Regions from separate parts of the Pedococcus sp. P2_F6 genome, predicted to be linked through region 4. Evidence: predicted binding sites of a transcription regulator. Region 4 holds the regulator's gene; each other region holds the start of a gene.
The links. The regulator LexA, encoded in region 4, represses DNA repair genes until DNA is damaged. The targets are predictions, from matches to a motif close to TCGAACANNTGTTCGA.

Region 1: AC1DWP_RS04210 (YbaK/EbsC family protein) is a predicted target of LexA. The motif match lies at 2,163-2,178, and genes of this name have one in related genera.
Region 2: ruvC (crossover junction endodeoxyribonuclease RuvC) is a predicted target of LexA. The motif match lies at 1,301-1,316, and genes of this name have one in related genera.
Region 3: recA (recombinase RecA) is a predicted target of LexA. The motif match lies at 2,615-2,630, and genes of this name have one in related genera.

What each region holds. Positions count from the first base shown of each region.
Region 1 is NZ_JBFUEZ010000001.1:884,564-888,407, reverse strand. It holds gene AC1DWP_RS04225 (MFS transporter) at 1-149, opposite strand, end outside; gene AC1DWP_RS04220 (ArsR/SmtB family transcription factor) at 252-572, shown strand; gene AC1DWP_RS04215 (HAD-IIA family hydrolase) at 598-1,422, opposite strand; gene AC1DWP_RS04210 (YbaK/EbsC family protein) at 1,546-2,070, opposite strand; gene AC1DWP_RS04205 (DUF6504 family protein) at 2,398-2,742, shown strand; gene AC1DWP_RS04200 (SAV_6107 family HEPN domain-containing protein) at 2,742-3,212, shown strand; partial or broken gene AC1DWP_RS04195 (DNA polymerase III subunit alpha) at 3,209-3,844, shown strand, end outside.
Region 2 is NZ_JBFUEZ010000001.1:695,310-699,153, forward strand. It holds gene ruvB (Holliday junction branch migration DNA helicase RuvB) at 1-97, opposite strand, end outside; gene ruvA (Holliday junction branch migration protein RuvA) at 101-703, opposite strand; gene ruvC (crossover junction endodeoxyribonuclease RuvC) at 700-1,251, opposite strand; gene AC1DWP_RS03295 (YebC/PmpR family DNA-binding transcriptional regulator) at 1,365-2,126, opposite strand; gene pdxT (pyridoxal 5'-phosphate synthase glutaminase subunit PdxT) at 2,123-2,731, opposite strand; gene AC1DWP_RS03305 (GNAT family N-acetyltransferase) at 2,798-3,349, shown strand; gene AC1DWP_RS03310 (GNAT family N-acetyltransferase) at 3,399-3,844, shown strand, end outside.
Region 3 is NZ_JBFUEZ010000001.1:128,658-132,501, reverse strand. It holds gene miaB (tRNA (N6-isopentenyl adenosine(37)-C2)-methylthiotransferase MiaB) at 1-634, opposite strand, end outside; gene AC1DWP_RS00600 (regulatory protein RecX) at 668-1,318, opposite strand; gene recA (recombinase RecA) at 1,380-2,441, opposite strand; gene AC1DWP_RS00590 (GNAT family N-acetyltransferase) at 2,678-3,148, opposite strand; gene AC1DWP_RS00585 (ABC transporter permease) at 3,175-3,844, opposite strand, start outside.
Region 4 is NZ_JBFUEZ010000005.1:10,321-14,164, reverse strand. It holds gene AC1DWP_RS15200 (class I SAM-dependent methyltransferase) at 1-504, opposite strand, end outside; gene AC1DWP_RS15195 (N-acetyltransferase family protein) at 523-1,062, shown strand; gene AC1DWP_RS15190 (DUF4259 domain-containing protein) at 1,132-1,545, shown strand; gene AC1DWP_RS15185 (hypothetical protein) at 1,521-1,733, opposite strand; gene lexA (transcriptional repressor LexA) at 1,945-2,670, opposite strand; gene AC1DWP_RS15175 (LysM peptidoglycan-binding domain-containing protein) at 2,926-3,324, shown strand; gene AC1DWP_RS15170 (winged helix DNA-binding domain-containing protein) at 3,775-3,844, opposite strand, start outside.

The DNA.
Region 1 (3,844 bases), on a different contig from region 4:
GCCACGACCGACGCGAGGGCGAGCACGAAGGCGGGGCGACGGGGGAGCCGGCGTCCGCGTCCCTCACCGTCGGCGGTGGAGCTCTTGGTGGTCGAGCTGGTGGTGGTCGAGCTGGTCGTTCCGGTCGGGATGCTGCTGGTCGCACTCATGACGGGCCTCTCGGACGAAAACAACGGTTCGAAACTTATCGAACTGTCAATCTGCCCTGGACATTCCCGATCTTGCCAGATTGGTTCGAGTATTATCGAACCATGCCCGCAAACCAAGAGCTGCCACACCCGGCCATGGCGGACGTGGCGCTCACCGACGTGCTCTTCGCGCTGAGCGACCCGGCCCGGCTGCAGATCGTCCGGGACCTCGCCGCGGGCCCGCTCGAGATGGCCCAGTGCGGTGCGACGAACCCGGCACTGCCCAAGTCGACAAAGTCCCACCTGATGAAGGTGCTCCGCGAGGCGGGCGTCATCCGCAACGAGCCTCGTGGCCGTGAACGGCTGGTGTCGCTGCGCCGCGAGGAGCTCGACGTGGCCTTCCCGGGGCTGCTCGCCAGCGTGCTGGGCGACTCGCGCGGCTGACCCGGCCGGGCGGCATACCTCGGGGTCAGCCGCTCGAGTCGCTCGAGGCTCCTGTCAGCGGACGCAGCTCGGTGACGAGCGGCACGACGTCGGCGATCGAGTCGACGACGCGGGTCGGCTGGTAGGGAAAGCGTTGCACCTGCTCGCGCCTGGTCGACCCGGTCAGCACGAGGATGGTCCGCAGCCCCGCTTCCAGTCCGCTGATGACGTCGGTGTCCATCCGGTCGCCGATCATCACGGTCGACTCGGAGTGGGCGTCGATCCGGTTGAGCGCGCTGCGCATCATCAGGGGGTTGGGCTTGCCGACGAAGTAGGGCCGGTGGCTGGTGGCCGCGCTGATCAGGGCTGCGACGGAGCCGGTGGCCGGCAGCATGCCGTGCGGGCTGGGCCCGCTGACGTCGGGGTTGGTGGCGATGAAGCGGGCTCCGGCCTCGATGAGCCGGATCGCCTTGGTGATCGACTCGAACGAGTAGGTGCGGGTCTCGCCGAGCACGACGTAGTCGGGGTCGCGCTCGGTCATCGTGTAGCCCACCTCGTGGAGCGCCGTCGTCAGGCCTGCCTCGCCGACGACGAACGCGCTCCCGCCCGGCCGCTGGTCGGCGAGGAACTGCGCTGTGGCGAGGGCGGAGGTCCAGATCGACTCCTCCGGCACGTCGAGACCGCTGGCGAGCAGCCGGGCCCGCAGGTCGCGCGGGGTGAAGATCGAGTTGTTGGTCAGGACGAGGAACCGCCGCCCTGACTCCTGCAGTGTGGCAATGAAGTCGGCGGCTCCGGGGATCGCGCTCTCCTCGTGGACGAGGACGCCGTCCATGTCGGTGAGCCAGCACTCGACGGGCTTCGGTGTGGTCATGGGCCCATTGTGTCCGAGTTGCGTGCGGGGTCTGGGGGAGTGCCGGGTGGCGGACGTCGCGGAGGATGGAGTGCCTGAAGGAGGTGGCGCCCTGCCATTGGCCACGAGCGCAGTAGCGGCGCCTCAGGCGACCTCGATCGCGTGGCCTCCGGTGACGCGGAGCAACTCTTCGTAGGTCGTGCGGAAGACGGTGTGGCTGTGGCCGGCAGCCGCCCAGACGTGGCGGTAGCGGCTGAGTGAGACGTCGACGAGAGTGCGGACCTGGCTGCGGTGGCCGACTGGCGCCACGCCCCCGATGGTGAAACCGGTCGCCTCGAGGACGAAGTCGGCGTCTGCCCGGTCGAGGTGGTCGACGTCGTCGACGAGGTCGGCGACCTTGACCAGGTCAACCCTGTGTGCGCCCGAGGTGAGGATGAGCATCGGGCTGATCGTGCCGTCCGGTGCGTGGGCCCGGAAGACGAGCGAGTTGGCGATCTCGGCGGGGGTGATGCCCAGCGCGGCGGCCGCGGCGGCCGCGGTGCGCACGGCGTCCGGGAGGGTGACCACCTCGGGGACGACGTGGTGGATCGCAAGGTTCTCCAGGACCCTGCGGACGGCAGGGTGCCCGGTCAGGTCGGGGGCCGACGTCGGCACGTCGGACGCTGTCATGGCCGAAGACTAGGGCCGTGCGGTCACGCCTGTCACCAGTCGTCTGGAGGGGGTTGACGGACTGTCCGTGGCGGGGTGTACCGTTCTTCTTATCGAACACCTGTTCGAACTCGTGGTTCACGACGACGACCGATCCACCGGTCACGGCCCCACACCGTGGTGGGCGGTCATCCCGCGGACCACTGCGGCTCTGGCCCTGTGAGCAGGCGCCTCGACCCCGCCTCTCACAGGGCCCAGAGCGCATCACCCGGTGACGCGGCAGCGCTGTGTCTGGTGGCGCTGCGCCATGCCCGCAACCCGAAAACCAGATCCCCGAAGGAGCGCCCTGTGGTCCGCCGCTACGAAGAGCCCATCGAGGTCCGCGAGGGCGCTCGCGAGGACCTGACCCCTGGTCTGGGAGAGGTGGCGGGGCGCGGTCCGAACGCCTTCGTCTGGCGTGGCCGGCTCTATGTCGTCCGGGCCGTGCTCGACCGCTGGCAGGAGCGGCGGCCGTGGTGGCGCGACGCCCGCGAGCGCGAGGGCAGCGACGTGCTCACCGATGCGCGGGAACGACAGGTCTGGCGGGTCGAGGCGAGCGCCGGCCGACTCGCCGGGATCGGGGTCTACGACCTGTGCGCCGACCCCGCCAGTCACGCAGGCAGCCAGTGGCGGCTGCTGAGGGTGGCGGACTGATGGGCGCCCGAAGTGCACACGGGACTGCCCAGGGGGCGGCCAGCGGAGCTGCTGCCACGCTCGACCTGCTGGACCGGGCACGGCACTCGCTGCTCGAGGCCTGCCAGAGCGAGGAGGTCGCCCGACGCTATGACCAGGCCCAGCTCGGTGCCCTGCGCGCGGCTGCCGCCGTGGTCGCCACCCGCATCACGTCCACCCACCAGTCCGCGGGCCAGTCCGGTCCTCGCAGCCTGTGGGAGCTGCTGCCCACGGTCGCGCCCGAGCTCTCCGAGTGGGCCGGGTTCTTCGACGTCGTGGGAGCTCGCCGCCACCACGACCACAGTGCGCGCGAGGCCGACGACCTGCTGCGCCAGTCCGAGCTCTTCCTCGACCTCGTCTGCCGGACCCTGGGTCTGCCAGTGCCCAGGTCGCCGTACGACCACCTGCTGGTGCCCACCGCAGTGACCAGCACTCCGGGGGCCGGCCCGTGAGCACCGAGTTCGCCCACCTGCACGTCGCGTCGGGGTTCTCGATGCGCTACGGCACCGCGACGCCCCAGGCGCTGGTCGAACGCGCTGCCCAGCACCGTCAGCCGATCCTCGCGCTCACCGACCGTGATGGTCTCTACGGTGCGGTCCGCTTCGTCCAGGCCGCCACCGCGGCCGGCATCGCACCCGTTCTGGGAGTCGACCTCGCGGTGGGCCCAGATGCGATGGGTTCAGATGCGGTCGGTCCGGGTCCGGTGGGTCTGGATGCGGTCGGTCCAGCGGTGAGGGGGCGGACCCCTGTCCGGGGTGGCGCCGAGCGCGATGCCCGCCATCCACGGGTCACCGTGCTCGCGCGGGGACGAGCGGCTGGGGTGCCCGCAGGGGTGGGGTGGGCGGCACTGTGCCGGCTAGTCACCCAGACCCACCTGCGCGGTGAGCGGGGAGTGCCCGTGAGCTCCGCCGCCGTGGTCGCAGCAGCGTGCGGCGGCGCAGGTGAAGGGGAGCCCAGTCCGCTCGTGGTGCTGCTCGGCCCCGACTCCGACGTGGGACGGGCGCTGCTGGCCAAGCGCACCGACCGGGCCCGTGAGCTGCTGGATTCCTGGCGGCGCCGACTGCCACCTGACGCCGTCGTCATC
Region 2 (3,844 bases), on a different contig from region 4:
CGGTGCGCTCGTCGGCATCGCCCTCGGCGTCGACCACCCGCGCGGTGGCATCGACCGACGAGTCCTCGAACATCTCGGAGGAGAAGCCGTCAGCCATGGCCTAGCGCCCCAGCTCTCGCAGCGCCGCGCGGAGCATCGCGGAGACGTCGGCGCCGGCCGGCGCCGCCTCCGCCGCCCGCGACACGGCGTCGTCGGCCTGCTTGGCGGAGTATCCGAGCCCCACGAGGGCCTCGGCCACCTGGTCACGCCAGGCCGTGGCTCCCACGGCCGGGACGGCAGTCGCGCCACCCGCCGCACCGGACGGCATACCGAGCTTGTCGCGCAGCTCGAGGACGATGCGCTCGGCACCCTTGCGGCCGATCCCGGGCACCTTGGTGAGCGTCGCGAGGTCCGCGCTGCTGACCGCTGCCCGTAGCCGGTCGGGGGCCAGCACCGAGAGCATCGCGAGGGCGATCCGAGGTCCGACGCCCGAGACGGTCTGCACCTGTTCGAAGATGTCACGCTCGTCGTCGGACGTGAAGGCGTAGAGGGTCAGCGAGTCCTCGCGGACGACGAGGGTGGTCGCGAGCAGCGCCTCCTGACCGAGGTGCAGTGCGGACGCGGTGGCCGGTGTCGTGTGCAGCAGCATGCCCACTCCCCCGACCTCGACGACGACTCGGTCGAGACCGATGTGCCGCACCGGTCCGCGGACCGAGGCGATCACCGGGCCACCGCGGCTCGGCCCGCTGAGCGGAGGCGTTCCTGCTCCGCCCTGGCGGCGTCCTGGAGCCGGGTGGCGGCGGGGCCCTGCCACAGGTGGCAGATGGCGATGGCGAGGGCGTCCGCGGCGTCGGCGGGCTTCGGCGCGGACTCCATCCGCAGGATCCGGGTCACCATGGCCGTCACCTGGGCCTTGTCGGCCCGGCCCGAGCCGGTGACCGCTGCCTTGACCGAGGTCGGCGTGTGCAGCTGGACCGGGAGCCCCCTGCGCGCCGCGGCGAGCAGCGGGATCGCCGAGGCCTGCATGGTGTTCATGACGCTGGCGACGTTGACGTCGGCGAAGACCTGCTCCACGGCGATCGCGTCAGGCTCGAACCGGTCGAGCCACGCGTCGAGCTCGGTCTGGAGGTAGAGCAGCCGCTCGGCGGTCGGCTCGGTGGCCGGGGAACGCACCACGCCGACGGCCACGAGGCGGACCTGGCGACCACGACCGCCCTCGACCACCCCGATGCCACAGCGGGTCAGGCCGGGATCGACCCCGAGTACGCGCACGACAGCTGCTCCCTCACGTCCGACTGCGTTTTCGAACAACCATGCGTTTCCGAACACATGTTCGGTTGAACGCTACACACCGGTTCGCACCTTCGGGCGCAGCAACACGCCTTCTACTCGTCGTCGTCCTCGATCTCGGCGAGCACGTCGTCGCTGATGTCTCCGTTGGCGAACACGTCCTGCACGTCGTCGGAGTCCTCGAGGGCCTCGATGACGCGGATCATCTTGCGTGCCCCGTCTGCGTCGAGCGGCACCTTGAGGTTCGGCACCCACGAGGCCTCGGCGGAGTCGTAGTCGATCCCGGCGTCCTGGACGGCCTTGCGGACGGCGACGAAGTCGGTCGCCTCGGAGATGATCTCGAAGGCGTCGCCGAGGTCGTTGACCTCGTCGGCACCGGCCTCGAGGACGATCTCGAGGATGTCGTCCTCGGTCTTGTCGCCCTTGGGGACCACGACGACGCCCTTGCGGTCGAAGACGTAGGACACCGAACCGGGGTCGGCCAGCTGGCCGCCGTTGCGGGTCAGCGCGGTGCGGACCTCGGCAGCCGCTCGGTTGCGGTTGTCGGTCAGGCACTCGATGAGGACGGCGACACCACCGGGCGCGTAGCCCTCGTAGGTGATGGTCTCCCAGTCGGCGCCGCCGGCCGTCGCACCGGACCCGCGCTTGACCGCGTTGTCGATGTTGTTGTTGGGGACCGAGGTCTTCTTGGCCTTCTGGATGGCGTCGTAGAGCGTCGGGTTGCCCGTGGGGTCACCGCCACCGGTGCGCGCCGCGACCTCGATGTTCTTGATGAGCTTGGCGAAGAGCTTGCCCCGCTTCGCGTCGATGGCAGCCTTCTTGTGCTTCGTGGTTGCCCATTTGCTGTGGCCGCTCATGCCTTGCCTCTCACGATCTCGACGAACAACTGGTGGAACCGGTGGTCACCGGTCACTTCCGGGTGGAAGGAGGTGGCCATCAGGGACCCCTGACGAACGGCGACGATCCTACCTGCGGCAGGTCCGTCCTCCACGCGGGCCAGCACCTCGACCCCCTCGCCCACCTCCTCGACCCACGGCGCACGGATGAACACGGCCCGCATCGGCGCGCCGCCGATGGCCCGGATGTGCAGGTCCTCCTCGAAGGAGTCCACCTGCCGGCCGAACGCGTTGCGACGCACCGTGATGTCCAGGCCGCCGAGCGTCTGCTGGTCGGGTCGGGCGTCGGCGATGCGGTCGGCGAGCATGATCATCCCCGCGCAGGAGCCGTATGCCGGCATGCCGGCCGCCAGCCGCGCCCGGAGTGGGTCGCGCAGCTCGAAGGCGCGGACCAGCTTGTCCATGGTCGTGGACTCACCGCCCGGGATGATGAGCGCGTCCACCGCGTCCAGCTCGGAGGTCCGGCGCACGGTGGTGGCGCGGGCGCCCGCCTGCTCCACGGCATACAGGTGCTCGCGCACGTCGCCCTGGACGGCGAGGACTCCGATGGTGGGCTGCTCGGTCACGCCCGGAATGCTACGGGCGGCGGGAGCGCCGCAACGCCCCGCCCTGCCCCGACCTAGGGTGGCGCCATGACTGACGCCTTCGAAGAGGTGGTGGTGCGCGAGCGCACCAGTGACGACATCCCGGCCCTGGCCGACGTCCTGACCGCCCAGCAGCCGCACTCGGGGTATCCCCAGAGCTGGCCCCTGCCGTTCCCGGTGGAGTCGTTCATCGCGCGGGCCGACGAGGACGCAGCCTGGGTCGCCGAGCTCGGCGGGCGCGTGGTCGGCCACGTCGCGGTCTCGCGGGTCGAGCCGGGGATGGAGGCCGACCTCTGGATCGCGGGGACCGGCCGCCCACGGGAGGAGCTCGCGGCGGTCGCGGTCCTCTTCGTGGATCACACGACCGTCGGCAGGGGTGTCGGGAAGGCCCTTCTCGCGACCGCGGTCGCGGCCATCCGCGAGTCGGGCCGGACACCTGTCCTGGACGTCGTGCGGGAGACCACCTCGGCCGTCGAGCTGTACCGGCGCACGGGGTGGCAGGTGGTCGGCGAGGGCCGCCCGTGGTGGCTGCCCGAGGACCACCTGCCCGTGCTCTTCATGGCGCTGCCCCCTGCCCGGGAGCCGGGAGCGCGGGGCTGACGCTTGCGTCGAGCGGTTCCTGGACCCCGAGCAGGGGTACTTTTCAGGCATGTCCGACTACACGATCAGGGCGCTCACGCCGGAGACGTTCGACGACTTCGCCGCGCTCGTCGAGCGGAACAAGGGCATGTTCGCCAACTGCTGGTGCACCTGGTTCCATCCGGAGGACCGGGAGCCGGACAGCACCGCCGAGGACAACCGCGCGTTCAAGAAGCGCCGGGTGGATGAGGGGATCGCGCACGCGGCGCTGGTCTACGACGGCGACCTCGCCATCGCCTGGGCGGAGTACGGGACGCCGGAGGAGCTGCCCAGCATCCACCACCGCAAGGAGTACCTCGCCACGGCCGAGCGACTCCCCGACTACCGGGTCACCTGCATCCAGGTCGAGCGCAGCCACCGCGGCAAGGGCCTGGCGTCGATCGCCCTGCGTGGAGCGGTCGAGCTGATCGCTCGGGCCGGCGGTGGTCTGGTCGAGGGCTACCCACACGACACCGG
Region 3 (3,844 bases), on a different contig from region 4:
GCCCCAGCAGGGTGATCTCGACGACCCCCTGTTCGACCAGGGCCTGCACCTCGGCGAGCACGTCACCGGGGCGCCGGTCGGCCTCCTTGCCGCGCAGGCTCGGAACGATGCAGAACGTGCAGGTGTTGTTGCAGCCCACCGAGATCGACACCCAGCCTGCGTAGGCAGAGTCGCGTCGGGTGGGCAGGGTGCTGGGGAACACCTCGAGGCTCTCGAGGATCTCGACCTCCGCCCGTTTGTTGTGGCGGGCCCGGTCGAGCAGGGCGGGCAGGCTGCCGATGTTGTTGGTGCCGAACACGACATCGACCCAGGGGGCCCGCTGCACGATGGTCGAGCGGTCCTTCTGAGCCATGCAGCCGCCGACCGCGATCTGCATGTCGGGGTTCCTGGTCTTCGCGGGACGCAGCTGACCGAGGTTGCCGTAGAGCTTGTTGTCGGCGTTCTCACGCACCGCGCAGGTGTTGAAGACGACGACGTCGGCCGCCTCCGGCCGCGTGGTCGCGGGCAGGCTGTTGACGTCGACGTAGCCCGCGGTCTCGAGCAGGCCCGCGAGCCGCTCCGAGTCGTGCACGTTCATCTGGCAGCCGTGCGTGCGGACGTCGTAGGTCCTGGGTGCAGTGGTGGTGGTACTCATCGCACGCCAAGGGTACGTGGTGAAGGCGCCAGCTCAGTCTCGCTGGTGCTCGGGGGTGGCGGCGATCGCCTCGCGGATGACCGCCATCGCCAGGTCTGCGGGGTAGCCCTTGCGCGCCAGCATCCCCGCGAGCCGGCGTTTCTGGACGACGGGGTCGAGCCCGTGCATCGACCTCAGCCGCTTGGTCACGAGCTGTGCGGCACGGTCCCGCTCGTCCTCGGGGTTGATCGACTCCAGCGTCGCCCGGGCCGTCTCGTCGTCGACGCCCTTGGTCCGCAGCTCGCGGGCCAGCGCGCGCCGGGCCAGTCCCCGACCGGCTTGCTGCGACCGGACAAGCATCCCCGCGTAGGCCTCGTCGTCGACCAGCCCGACCGAGGCCATCCGGTCGAGCACTGCTTCGGCGACGTCGTCGGGGCAGTTGCGCTGGCGCAGCTTGTCACGCAGCTGCTGGCGACTCTTGGGCGACAACGCGAGCTGTCTCAGCACGATCTGGCGCGCGACGTCGTAGGCATCCGGCTCGCCGTCACGGGTCTGCAGGTCTGCCTCAGGGTCACCGGGAATGGGCTGCCAGGCCCGTGGGCGTGCCGATCTCGGCTGCCGCTCGTCGGCCGGAGCGGGCGTCGCGGACGTCGCGGCCAGGGCCGCCTCGAAGGCTGCCCTGGCCGCGTCGTGTCGTTCAGTCATTCGGGATCACTCAGTCGGGATCAGTCTGGATCGCTCAGTGGTGGGTCGCCCGAGCCGTGGCTCAGAACTCGACCGGCACCTCGGGGATCGAGTCGGCCGGCTTGTCGACCTGCGGGCCGATCCCGAGCTTTTCCTTGATCTTCTTCTCGATCTCGTTGCCGAGGTCGGGGTTGTCCTTGAGAAACTGACGAGCGTTCTCCTTGCCCTGGCCGAGCTGGTCACCCTCGTAGGTGTACCAAGCTCCGGCCTTGCGGACGAAGCCCTGCTCGACGCCCATGTCGATGAGCCCACCCTCACGGGAGATGCCCTGGCCGTAGAGGATGTCGAACTCGGCCTGCTTGAACGGCGGCGCCACCTTGTTCTTGACGACCTTGACCCGGGTGCGGTTGCCGACCGGCTCGCTGCCGTCCTTGAGGGTCTCGATGCGACGCACGTCCAGGCGCACGGAGGCGTAGAACTTCAGCGCCTTGCCACCCGTCGTCGTCTCGGGCGAGCCGAACATGACACCGATCTTCTCGCGCAGCTGGTTGATGAAGATGGCCGTCGTGCCGGTGTTGTTGAGGGCACCGGTGAGCTTGCGCAGGGCCTGGGACATCAGCCGGGCCTGCAGACCGACGTGGCTGTCACCCATCTCGCCCTCGATCTCGGCACGTGGCACGAGCGCGGCGACGGAGTCGATGACGATGATGTCGATGGCGCCCGAGCGGATCAGCATGTCGGCGATCTCGAGCGCCTGCTCCCCCGTGTCGGGCTGGCTGACGAGGAGCGCGTCGGTGTCGACCCCGAGCTTCTTGGCGTAGTCAGGGTCGAGGGCGTGCTCGGCGTCGATGAACGCCGCGATGCCGCCGGCCTTCTGCGCACTGGCCACCGCGTGCAGCGCGACCGTCGTCTTGCCCGAGGACTCCGGGCCGTAGATCTCCACGACGCGACCGCGCGGGAGGCCACCGATGCCGAGCGCGACATCGAGCGCGATCGAGCCGGTGGGGATCACGTCGATGGGGGGCCGGACGTCGTCGCCGAGGCGCATGACCGCGCCCTTGCCGAACGACTTCTCGATCTGCCCCATCACGCTGTCGAGGGACTTTGCCTTCTGGTCCACAGTGGGAGTGTTCGCTCCAGCCATTCTGGCCACCATTCCTTCTTTCGCTTCGAGTCGGGCGCGCCTGCCTTCGACCCTGGGGCAGCTGATCTGCTTGTCGGGTCAGACGCTAGGTGTCGGCACCGACAGCCGTCCGGGGCCGCTCGCACGGCCTGTGGACGGTGGGTCTGTCGTGGTTCCACCTGTGGACGAACATACCGAACACCTGTTCGAAATACGGCATCCGGCACGCGACACGCCGCGGCGAGTCCGATCAGCCTTCAGGGCGAGGCAGGGCGGCGCATCGGCGTGTGCGGAATGCCGTCCTCCACGAAGCCGCGCCCGCTGGGTGCGAAGCCGAACCCGGCATACCAGTCGACGAGGTGCGACTGGGCGTCGAGCACCACAGGCCGCTCCCCTGCCGCCTCGAGCGCGGCGCGCATGAGCAGTGCGGCCCGGCCCTGGCCGCGCGCGTGCGGCGCGGTCGCCACCCGGCCGATGCGCAGCGCCTCCCCGTCGTCCAGGACTCGCAGCGTGGCCACCGGTGCGCCGTCCTGCTCGACCCACAGGTGACGAGTCGCCGGTTCGAGGTCACGGCCGTCGAGATCCAGGTAGGGGCAGTCCTGCTCGACGACGAACACCTGGGCGCGCAGGGCCCACAGCCGGTAGCCCGTCAGCGGGTCGAGGTCGGCGAAGCCGGCCGATCGCACCGCGCCAGCGCCCACCACGACCCCGTCCGCAGGCTCCACCATGATCCCGATGCTAGGCGCCCGAGGGACTACGAGAGCAGGAGCTTCTCGAGGCGACGTGCCGTTCCCACGACGCCGATCCCACCCAGCACCACGAGGTAGCCCACGTGCACGAGCACCCCCCAGCCGACATCTCCAAGCATCAGCGCGCGTTCGAGGGCGACCCCGTGGTAGAGCGGCGTGACCCGCACCAGCCACTGGAGCGCCTCGGGATAGGTCGACAGCGGGAAGAAGGTCGCCGAGAAGAGGAACATCGGCTGGATTGCCAAGGTGATGTAGTCGAAGTGCACCCAGGACTTCATGAAGGTGGTCGCGAACATCCCCAGCGCGGCGAAGGCGAACCCGATGAAGATCGCCGCCGGCAGGGCCAGCAGGGCCCACCACGACCCGACGGCCCCTGCGAGCAGCGCGACGACGAGGAAGGCAGCGGAGTAGAGACCACCACGGATGAGGGACCACGCGATCTCGCCGACGGCGATGTCACGCGGACCCATCGGTGTCGCAAGCACCGCGTCGTAGAGCTTGGCGTAGCGCAGCTTGAAGAACACGTTGAAGGTCGAGTCGAACACTGCGCCGTTCATCGCCGAGGCGGCCAGCAGCGCGGGCGCCACGAACTGGGGGTAGGACACCACTGCCCCCGAGTCGGTGGTGACGGTCTTCACGAGCGCACCGATGCCGATGCCGAGGGAGAACAGGTAG
Region 4 (3,844 bases):
CAGGCCGTGGCCGACGACCACCAGCGCACCGCCCGGCGTCAGCCACGTCCGGGTGCGGGAGACCACGTCGGAGGGCAGGTGGAGGTACGACACGAGGACGAGGTCGAAGAGGAATAGGGGCGCCGGGTGCCAGGACCGGGCGTCCGCCACCACCCAGTCGATCCGGAGCCCGCGACTGGAGGCCTCCTTCTCGCCCTTGGCCAGCCCCACCGCCGAGAAGTCGACCGCCGTGACCCGCCAGCCCTTCGAGGCCAGCCACACGGCGTGTCGGCCCTCGCCGGCGCCGAGGTCGAGGGCGCGACCGGGCGGCCAGGCGCCCACGATCCTTTCCACCTCGGCGTTGGGCGTCGCGCTCCAGACGTGCTCGTGGGCGGCATACCGCTCGTCCCACAAGGCCTGTCGGTCCGTCGGCCCACCGCGGTCGGGGTCGGGCAGCTTCGAAGCCTCAGCCGAGTCGTGCGTCCCGTGGCTGTGGTCGTGGCGGTGGCCGTGCTCGTCGCTCATCCCCCTAGCATCGCCGATATGAGCAGCATTGCCCCGGACAGCGGCCGCGCAATCGTCGTCCGTGACGCGACGCCGGCGGACCTCCCCGCGATGGCCGCCGTCTACGACGAGCAGGTCCGCACCTCGGTGGCGACCTTCGACACCGAACCCCGCGGCGCGGCATACCTCGGTGAGAAGCTCGCCGCCACCGGTGCCGGCAACGTCGGCAACGTCGTCCTCGTCGCCTGCGCGGACGAGCAGCTGCTCGGGTACGCGTTCTCCGGTGCCTTTCGCCCGCGGCCGGCCTACGACGGCACCAAGGAGGTGTCGGTCTACCTCGCGGAGGGCGCGCGCGGTCTCGGCCTCGGACGGACCTTGTATGCCGCGCTGCTGGCGCGGCTGGACGCCGCACCTGAGGTGCACACCCAGGTGGCCGTGATCGCCCTACCGAACGACGCCAGCGTGGCGCTGCACGTCGCGTGCGGCTTCGAGCGGGTGGGAGTGCTTCACGAGGTCGGACACAAGTTCGGTCGTTACGTCGACACGGCCTGGTACCAACGGATGACTCCGCACGAGTAGGACTGGCGTGTCGCTGCGTCTCTTGGCACCCTCGAAGGAGCATCGTTCGCACGCTGTGGAGGTTGGGAGATGGGCGCCACCGGAGCCGGGCCGTTCGAGAACGACGACGCACTCGACCTGCTCGACGAGCTCGAGGAGTCCGAGCAGGACGTGCGACGCAAGCGGGTCGAGGCGGCCCTCGACCAAGTGGTCCGCGCGCGGGGGTACATCGAGGCGCCGACCATGTCGCAGGCGGTGGCCGCAGCGGTGCTCGTGGCTGCCTGCGACGACTTCGAATCCGTCGTGGGCGAACGCAATGTGCCCTGGTGGGTCGACGAGGAACCCATCGAGGTGGACGAACAGCTGGAGGAGCTCGCCACCCGGGCACTGCACCGGGCGATGCAGTCAGACGACAACGAGCTGTGGGAGCTGTGGGCCGAGGGTGACGGCGGCGAACGCTTCGCCACCAAGATCACGCACTACCTCGACGCGCTGGGTGACTGAGCGGGGGAATGGGCGGGGGACTGGGCGGGGAGCTGACCCTGTGCCCGACAGATCCCGAGAGCCGCGTCGATCTGGTCCAGGTTCAGCTGCGAGCAGGCGTGGCTCGCGGCGTCGATCAGGTCCGCGAGCAGTTCGATCTCGGACCCCAGCACCTGGTCGGTGAGATCGGGGTCGGGTTGGGCCTCCATGTGTAGAGAACGCACGTGCGAGTCGCCTGTTACGGGGCACGTGACGCACACGGGCCCGCGAGGTCCGCTTCAGTCCATTCGGGCGAATGAGCCATCAGCCGAACGGATGATGGGTCGACTCGTGCCGGCCCCACGACGCGCCTGCACGCACGTGTGCCGCGGAGCGCACGAGGCGCTCCGCGGCACACGTCGCCGGACCTGAGCGTCGAGCTCAGACCCGACGAAGCACCGCCGTGACCTTGCCGAGGATCGTGGCGTGGTCTCCGTCGATGGGGTCGAAGGCGGCGTTGTGCGGCATCAGCCACACCTTGCCGTCCTTGCGCTTGAAGGTCTTGACGGTGGCCTCGTTGTCGAGCATCGCCGCGACGATGTCTCCGTTGTCGGCCGTGGGCTGCTGGCGGACGACGACCCAGTCGCCGTCGCAGATCGCGGCTTCGATCATCGAGTCGCCGACGACCTGGAGGAGGAACAGCTGGCCCTCGCCGACGATCTGCCGGGGGAGAGGGAAGACGTCCTCGACGGTTTCCTCGGCGAGGATGGGCACACCGGCGGCGATGCGCCCGAGCACGGGCACGTAGGTCGCAGCCGGGCGCTGGTCGCCGGACCCGGTCTCGTCGTAGGTCGCCGTCTCGTCCTCGGCGGAGGCGCCGCCGCGGTAGCCCCGCATGTCGGCGGGGGAGTCGGGGGAGACCACCTCGATGGCGCGCGGCCGGTTGGGGTCGCGGCGCAGGAAGCCCTTGCGCTCGAGGGTGGAGAGCTGGTGGGCGACCGAGCTGGGGGAGGTGAGGCCGACCGCCTCGCCGATCTCGCGCAGGCTCGGCGGGTAGCCGCGCCGGTCGACCGAGTTGCGGATCACCTCGAGCACCCGTCGCTGCCGGACGGTGAGCCCGTCACCGCGATCGCGGTCGGGCAGTTCCTTGACGTTGTCGTCGCTCATGCCGCTTCCTCACTTGAGCAGTTTCGGGTGCAGGTGCAGGTCAGGTGCCGTATGCCGGGTGCTCGCGGAGCCGTTGTCAGTGCCCTCTGATGTGCTAGCGGCATGAACACAGCGTATGGCCTTCGAACGCCTGTGCCAAACATGTGTTCGACGCGTGTCTTGATTGATTCGAACATGCGTGCTAGAAATCAGTCAAGCAGTTCTTCGCACACCCGTTCGAGGAACGCAGCAGAGCACGTCACGATGGAGGACCTGATGAGTGCAGCAGTCGCTTGGGACGTCGCCCCCGCACCGGTGCGGGTCCCCGTTCGCCCGGCTCGCCCCCGCCTGGTCTCGGTGCCCACCGGCCCAGAGGTCGCCGTCGCTCCCGCCGCCCCGCTGCGCCTGACCCGTGCAGCCCGGCTCGCGATCACGCTCACCGTCGTGGTGACGGCCGTGGCCCTGGCGATCGCCGTGTTCTCCGGTGGCGCGTCCGCCACCGTGATCGACCACTCCACCACGGTGCAGTCCGGTCAGACCCTGTCGCAGATCGCGGTCGAGCAGCTCCCGCAGCTGTCCATGGCCGAGGCGGTCGCCCAGATCCAGGTCGCCAACGACCTGACCGACAGCAACGTCCACGCCGGTCAGACGCTGCTCATCCCCGCCGTCGGCTGAGACCCGCCAGCTGCCGACTGAGCGCGCCGGTCGAGTGCCCTACGCATTTCGCGCTACGCGATAACCACGATGCGCTGGGCGCGAACCTCGTAGGACCGTGGTCGGCATGCACACCACCACACGGATGGCGGCCGCCCTGGCCGCAGCTGCCGGAGCAGTGACCTTCTCGGTGCTCCCGGCCATCGCCGCGGCGGGAACTCCCACCTCGTTCACCGTCGACACCCAGTTCGTGGACGGACCCAGCGACATCACGGCCGCGACTGGTCCGCTCTCGGCATGCACCCAGGTCACCGACCTCGAGAACGCCGCCGACCTGCGGACCCACAACCAGCTCGTCTTCAGCGGGGTCAAGCAGCTCACCTGTGGCACGGCGACGGTGACGGTCGGATATCAGGCCTTCATCACCCTCCCCGCGTTCCAGAACCCGAACGTGCTCCCAGAAGGCGGCGGCTACCGGACCTTCGGGGACTGGTGGGTCATCGACTCGACCCTGCCGGGCGTGAGCTCGGGCGGCGGCAAG